Regions from separate parts of the Terrisporobacter muris genome, predicted to be linked through region 1. Evidence: riboswitches for the same ligand, from Rfam matches in the RefSeq annotation. Region 1 holds a riboswitch; the other holds the start of a gene.

Region 1 (4,114 bases):
AAACACACCTACACCTAAATCAACACCCATCTTAATTTCATCTATTGTTTTGTTATTTCCATGAAATAATATTTTCTTCATAGGAAAATTGGCTTTATATGCTGTATATAACTCTCCACCAGATACTACATCTAAATAAAGTCCCTCTTCATCTATTAAAGTACACATATACTTTGGTAAAAAAGCTTTCCCTGCATATGCAATTTTATTATTATTTTCCTTAACTTTAAAGTATTTATTATATTCTCTACAGTTATTTCTTATTAACTCTTCATCAAATACATAAAGAGGTGTATCATATTTTTTTGCTAAATCCACAGTATTTACCCCACCTATATATAAGGTATTATCTCTTATTCCCATTGTCCCATGAAGTTTCATAGTATCCTCCTGTTTTATAAGTTAAATTCTTTAGCTATTTCTCTTATTGCCACTTCTTTAGAAGATGAGTTAATAGCACATGTGATTCTTATTTCTGATGTTGTTATTAATTTTACAGCTATGTTATTATCACTAAATATCTTAAATACTTTTGATGCAACACCACTAGTATTTTTCATTCCTAAACCTACTAAAGAGAACTTTGTTATACCTTCATCTATAATTATGTTTTCACTAGGTACAAAACATCCAACGATTTCTTTACATTCCCTTAAATCATCCTTTGGTATGGTAAATGATACATTTACTTTTTTATTAAAAGGTGCTGTTTGGCTTATCATATCAACACTAACTCCACCTACTGCAATCTTTTCAAATAACTTTGAAACATCTTCCATTTTTATATCTACTATTGTTATAGCTGCATCATCGTCACAAGTTGCAAGTCCTGTAATAACTTTATCCTCTAACTTCATTTCTTTGCTCCCCCTTATATATGTTCCTTCAATATCACTGCAAGATAAGCCTACATATAACTCTACATCATACTTTTGAGCTAATTCCACACTTCTTGAGTGCATTACTTGAGCACCTAAACTTGCAAGTTCTAACATTTCCTCATATTCTATCTCTTTTATTTTTTTTGCTTCACTGTATTTTCTTGGATCTGTAAAATAAATACCATCCACATCAGTATATATTTCACATATACCATCTAATTTCACTGCCAAAGCCACAGCAGAAGTGTCGGATCCTCCCCTTCCTAATGTTGTTATATCCCCCTCATCATTTAATCCTTGGAATCCTGTTACTATTACAATTTTACCACTATCTAAACTTTCATTTATTTTACTTACATCAATATCATCTATTAATGATTTACCATGAAGTCCACTAGTTTTTATATTTAATTGATAAGCATTATAACTTACAGCTTCACATCCTAATGAATTCAAACTCATTGACAATAAAGATGCAGATATCATCTCTCCAGTGGACATTAAAACATCCAGTTCCCTTTTATCTGGAGATTTTGTTATATCCTTTGCCATACTTATAAAATCATCTGTTGTATCTCCCATTGCTGAAACTACAACCACAATTTTAGGATTTTTCTTTTTTCTTTCTATTAATTTACTTGCTATAAGCTTAATTTTTTCAGTACTAGATACAGAACTACCACCATATTTTTGAACAACTACTTTGCTCACTATCATCCCCCCTTAAATTATGTACTCCTCTTTATGAAAAATTCGCTTCACTCATGTCGCCAACGATATATCTTCGTGCCCCTTCAGATGCATCCGTTGCTCCATTTAAATAGGTTGGAATTTATAATTTATCCACACATCAGATAAATTATAAACTCCTTTAATATAAAAAAATAAACGCCCAAAGGTATACTTTGGACGTTTAAAATAGCCATAGTAAACCTTGTAGCTCAACACTTATAGAAAAATCCGTTTTGCTCATATAACCAACAGACGTGAAAACAGGTCTATTGTTATATTTGCTTCTACGAATAAAAGTGACAGCCTTATACATATTTTGCATAAGTCCAGATAATTCATATGCCTATAAATTACCTTCGGCCATAATTCCTTTCCCAACATATAATTGCTCGCCAGCTATATATTAGTACTATTAAGTACAGCACCTCTACCTTAGGTTTTTATAAATTTTATTAATAATATATTAATAGCATAACAAACTTTAAGATGCAACTAAAATCATAAAACTATTTACATATTTTACAAATAATTAAATAATTTATTCAATGATGTATCTAAAAAATGTATATGCTCATTCATATTATACTTATTATGCTTTTGTTCTTTAGAAGATATAACAATAACTTTTGGTACCATAAAAAATGGTATAGTTGAGTTATCGATATCATAAATAATATTATCATACTTTGAGCATTTAAGATTTTCATCTAGTTCGATATCTATTAATACTTGTAGTCTTTGTCTACTCGGGTTTATATATTCAATAAATATATCATAAGTCTGATCCCCTACTTTTGCATTTCTATAAAACCTAACTGTTTCATACCCTGCACTATTTAATCTAATTGCTATTTCAGAGCCTAACAACATCTTTGTCAGACTGTTTCCCTTTGTAATGTTACTCCCATTTAAATAATATACATATGAATTATCTTTAAAATTTGTATAGTTTATATTACATGGAAACTTTCTCAAAGTATAATCATTACACATTTTTCTTAAAGTTCTTTTTAGGGATTTTTTGCTACTTCTTTTTTTATTATTAAATACTTTTCCCACTTGATTTTCTGTGACACATCTCACTCTACTAACTAGATACAAAATATCTTTTTCTAATCCCACCATAGTCAATCTCCTTGAAGCTAATTTTACCAAGTTGTACTATATTATATTAAAATCATGTAATAAAATTTACACAAAAAAAGGAAGATTTAAAATTTCTTCCTTTTCTTAGCTATTTTATACTATTCAGTTTTTTCTTTATTTTCTATATTTTTACTCTTATCTTCTTTATTCGAAACTTTTTCTATTTTTCCTATATTATTATTATCAAATTCAGCTATATTTATTATACTTGAATCTGTTTTATCATAAGATATACTTACCTTATCTCCTACCATAGTTATAGGTAGCTCTGTAGATACTTTTGATGTTCCTGTAAATATCAATTGATTATTATCTTTTAATGTAATGTAATATGTAGTATTACCGCTTTTTACATCTTGATTTATTCTTGATACAGTACCTTCTATCTTTTGTAAGTCTTCATTTTTATCTAAGCTTATATCATTACCTTCTGATTCTAATACTTCTTTATAGTTTTTATAAGCATCTTCTTTTGTTTCTCCAAGACCTATAATACTATAGTCCTCAACAGATACAAATGCAACCATTTTTACTAATCCAGCCTTATCTTTTAATCCTAAAACATAAGTTGGCTTTCCAAGTATATTGTACATAACTGGGAATGTGGCTTGGTACTCTTTTTCTTGTACCTTACCCTCTGCAGTTGTCATAGCTGCAGTTTCTGTAGCTCCCGTTTGCATATATAATTTAGATTCTTTTGTTCTAGAATCTACTAGCATAAATCCTACAGTAGATTCATCTGACCCTGAAGAAGTTATTCCTGTATACCAATATGATCTTCCATCGTTTCCATAAACAAGAGATGTACCCTCTGAAGGAAGTAATACACCTTCTTCTGATATTACAGAGTTTAAAAATCCATTAACGTATAATCCCCAGTCTTTTATTTGCTGAACTATAAAGTTTTCTGGTTGAATTCTATCTACCCACTTAGGAGTATCTTCTATTGAATAAACTTTAACTTCCCCACTTTGCGCATCAACAACAGCTGTTCCAACAGCATTTGCTCCACCATATCCAATACTATGTTCATATAAACTTACTACCCAGTACGGATTACCTTCATCATCAATCTCAAAATTAAATTCAGTCATACCATAGTTTACTACACCATTTAAATAGATATGTCTATGTAAATCTTGTAAGAAGTATGCTTCCTCTTGGTATACTATTTTAATTTGTTTTCCATTAATATTTTGTACTAGTCTTACGTCTTGAGGGTTTGTTGCAGATACCATTATATATCCATTAGTACCATCAAGGTTAGTTATCCATTTTACTATATCTCTATGTACAAGAGGCGCAACCCAATATAGTTCACCCTTTACACTTTGTATTGAATACTCACCAACTTT
Region 2 (4,114 bases), on a different contig from region 1:
AAAAGCTTCTATATGCATTTGATAACATACATCAATATCATCAAAAGCTCCTGATTTAACTAAATCACATTTTCCCCCTGTAGTTTCTTCAGCTGGTGTTCCTATTAGTACAATTTTCCCTTTAAAATCTTCTTTTAGTTTACTAAGTACTATACAAGCTCCTAATGTTGATGCTGCAATCCAGTTATGACCACAAGCATGACCTGCTTCTTTGTTTTCTCCGTATCCAGGTAATGCATCATATTCTGCTAAAAATGCTATAGTTGTACCATCATTATCTCCCAGTTCTGCCCTAAAAGCCGTATCTAGGTTGCAGTATGGATAAGTTGTATCAAATCCATATTCCTTCATTTTATCTACTAAATATTTAGATGATATGTATTCTTCTTCCCCTAGTTCTGGATTATTAAATATAAAATCACATACTTCTTCTATTTCTCTTCCTAGTTCATTTTCTATATCATAAGCTCTTTTCTTTATATTTTCTATCATAATTTACCCCCTATATTAGAACCCTATATATAGTCCTGTTGTTAAAAATGCCATTGTAGTAATTATTAATATGACCATTAAAGGCATTATAAATCTAATCCATCTCGACCAAGGAATATTAGCTAGTGCCAGTGCCCCCATTAAAACTCCTGATGTTGGTGTTATTAAGTTAGTTACACCTATACCAAATTGATAAGCTGTAACTATCATTTGTCTAGATACATCTACTAAATCTCCAAGTGGTGCAAGAACAGGTACTGTAAGCGATGCAAGTCCTGATGCTGATGGTATTAAAAATGCGATTAAACCTTCTATTAAGAATGTTAAATTTACAAATATGGCTTTTGGTAAACCATTTAATACACTTGCTGCTGAATTTAAGATTGTATCTATTATGTATCCATTTTCTGCTATTATTACTATTCCACGTGCAAATGCTATGCATAATCCTGCTGACATTAAATCTTTTGCTCCACTTGTAAATGAGTTAACTATTTCATCTTGTTTTAGTCCTGATGCTAGTCCTGATATTACACCTATAGCTGTAAATACCATTGCAATTTCACTTATATACCAGCCTTGTGTTAAAACTCCATATACCATAGTTGCCATACCTATTGCGAAAATTGCTATTACCATAGCTTCCTTTGTTGTAAATGCTTTTATATTTGTATCACTACTATCTATTGTTTCTTGATTTAGTGATATATCCTTAACTAAAGACTTTGTAGGATCTTTTTTAACTTTGTTAGCATAGATCATAACAAATCCTATACTTATGCTCATAAATATTATAAACATAATAACTCTATACTCTATCCCAGAACCTGGTGCTATGTGTGAAAGTGCTTGTGCTATTCCCACAGAGAAAGGATTGGTAGTAGCTGCTGCAAATCCAGTTGTTGCTCCTATAAATACTGTTGCCACTGCTGTTAATGAATCATATCCCATACTAGTCATAAGCGGAATAAATATCATATAAAAAGGTAGTGTTTCTTCACTCATTCCAAATGTTGTTCCACCTAGTCCAAATAAAATCATGGAGATTGGTATTATTAAAAATTGGAATTTTTTCATTCTATTTACTATATGAGCTATAGCTGCTTCTATGGCTCCTGTTTTGTTAACTATTCCAAAAGCTCCTCCAACTATTAAAACAAACCCAACTACTTCGGCTGCATCTATAAATCCATTTATAGGTGCTGTAAATACATCAGTAATTCCCTGTGGGTTTGATTCTACTTTTTCGTAAGTTCCAGCTACAACAACCATTTTATCTTGTATTTCTTGTCTTTCAAAACTTCCACTTGGTACTATCCAAGTAAGAACTGCCATTACTACTATTAGTAAAAATATTATAGCAAGTGTGCTTGGCATAGTAAACTTTTGTCTTCTTAAAGTGCTCATTTTTTTACTCCTCCATTTTGTAAGTTAAAATATTTTATTATCCCTTTATTTTTTCTATCTTAGTTTGAAGAAGTATAAAAAAAGCCCAACATGTATACATGTTGAGCTTAATATGCTAAATACAACATACCTACATCTTCCCTTTATCTTACTTAAGATAGCTCTCCATCAAAACTTGGGATAATTTTGATGACAGTCCTGTACTTATTAAATACAGTCCCAGCACTAGCTTTGGACACTAGAACTTCGGCACTTACTCCTTTTATATTGATTCATTGGCTTCCGACCTCTTCAATATTACTCTTAGTAAATGCAACCTCTACCTCAATCTTTTTATTAGATGAGGTATTTTTATTAAATTTCTCTTTGTTGTAAATATTTTAGCATAATTTGTAAAAAATTGTAAATATATTGATTTAATGATATATTTATTTCCATGTTATATCTGCATCTTTTCTAGGTACAGTTCTTGAATATTTTACATCAGGATAGCCAACAATCATACAAGTTACAATCTTTTTGCCATCTTCTATACCAAGATACTCCATGATTTCTTTGTTTGACTGAGATGCTCTAACTAAAAAACCACTAAAAAATGTTCCAAGTCCTAGGGCATTAGTCATTAATTCCATGTTAGAAGATGCAAGAGCTCCATTTACATCAGAATCTGATACTACAAGTATTACTGCAGGAGCATTGAAAAATAGCATGTCATTTTTCTTAGGGTCTTTTTTATAAGCATCATACATTTGTAACCATATCTTTGCGTATTTTTGTACTTGCATATTTTCTGGAGTTTTGTTTGCAAGTATGTAGTCTCCTAAATTTTTTAATGTATCTATTACCATAGATTTTAACTCATCTATATTTTCTTTTACTACTATGTATGAAACATTTTGAAGGTTTCCTCCTGTTTGAGTAAATCTTCCTGCTTCAATTATTTGGGCAAGTTTTTCGCGCTCAACATCTTTGTCTTTAAACTGTCTTATTGTTCTTCTAAATTTTATAAAATTAAGAAGATTATTTGCATCTATTTCAAATTCTTCTTTGTTATAATTTTTTACATCATCCATATTGTATTCATCTGTATATACTGCATTTTTAGGGCATATAGCAATGCAATGACCACATTTCATACAAGTTTCATTTTTTATATTAGCTTTTTTATCCTGCATTTCTATATCTCTAACAAAACAATCCTTAATACATAACCCACAACCTATACATTTTTCTCTATCTATTTTCATCATAAAACCAACTCCTATTTATATATTTCAATCATGTTATACTTAAATCTATTGTTCATCGAATCTAACCTACAAATTGAATTTTAACAATCAATTTCAAAATTTACTATCTTATCATTGCTCAAACTTTTTGTATCTTAATTATACCATAGTTAACTTGATCCCAAAAATATAGAATATATACAAAGAGGACTATAAAATTTGTTTTATAGCCCTCCGTAAATTTAATTATTATTTTTTATACAATTGAATTTTTAATCACAATAAATTTTTGTGTGTTTTAATTAAATCTATGCTAAAGACGATTGAATCTTAATAATAAAATTCAATCTATGAAAATAGTCATCAGCACAAGAAATTTTTTAACATGCTAAATAAAAGTGTTTACCAATACTCTTTTCCATATCTATAATCATCATCATATTTTTTGTATCTATAATCATAATCATGTTTTTTACATCTGCATTCATCTTCGTCATCATCATATTTCTTACATCTACAATCATCGTCATCATGCTTTCTACATCTGCATTCACATTCTAAATCTTTCTCTTTATCTTTTTTGCATCTACATTCATCATCGTCACGCTTTCTACATCTGCATTCACATTCTAAATCTTTCTCTTTATCTTTTTTGCATCTACATTCATCATCATCATGCTTTCTACATCTACATTCACATTCTAAATCTTTCTCTTTTTTATATCCATAATCATAGTCATGTTTTTTGCATCTACATTCATCATCGTCATGCTTTCTACATCTGCATTCACATTCTAAATCTTTGTCTTTTCTGTATCTATATTCATTGTAATCTTCTTCATAGTAATTATAATTTTCTCCATAACCTATGCCTCTATAACTTTTAAATTTCATTAAATATCACTCCTATATATTATATTGAGAGAGTCCCTTAAAGAAACTCTTGATATAATATATACGTATTCGACAAAATTGTTAATATTTCG

The links. A riboswitch is a leader RNA that binds a small molecule or an ion and turns the genes downstream of it on or off. The one in region 1 is predicted to bind lysine.
Region 2: linked by a shared signal. The riboswitch ahead of NSA58_RS11205 (YfcC family protein) and the one ahead of NSA58_RS13740 (aspartate kinase) in region 1 are both predicted to bind lysine.

What each region holds. Positions count from the first base shown of each region.
Region 1 is NZ_JANKBY010000202.1:476-4,589, reverse strand. It holds gene lysA (diaminopimelate decarboxylase) at 1-381, opposite strand, end outside; gene NSA58_RS13740 (aspartate kinase) at 396-1,598, opposite strand; lysine riboswitch at 1,811-2,051, opposite strand; gene NSA58_RS13735 (hypothetical protein) at 2,133-2,738, opposite strand; gene NSA58_RS13730 (hypothetical protein) at 2,858-4,114, opposite strand, start outside.
Region 2 is NZ_JANKBY010000134.1:5,263-9,376, forward strand. It holds gene NSA58_RS11200 (M20 family metallopeptidase) at 1-492, opposite strand, end outside; gene NSA58_RS11205 (YfcC family protein) at 508-1,899, opposite strand; lysine riboswitch at 2,050-2,229, opposite strand; gene NSA58_RS11210 (nitroreductase family protein) at 2,328-3,149, opposite strand; gene NSA58_RS11215 (hypothetical protein) at 3,531-4,022, opposite strand.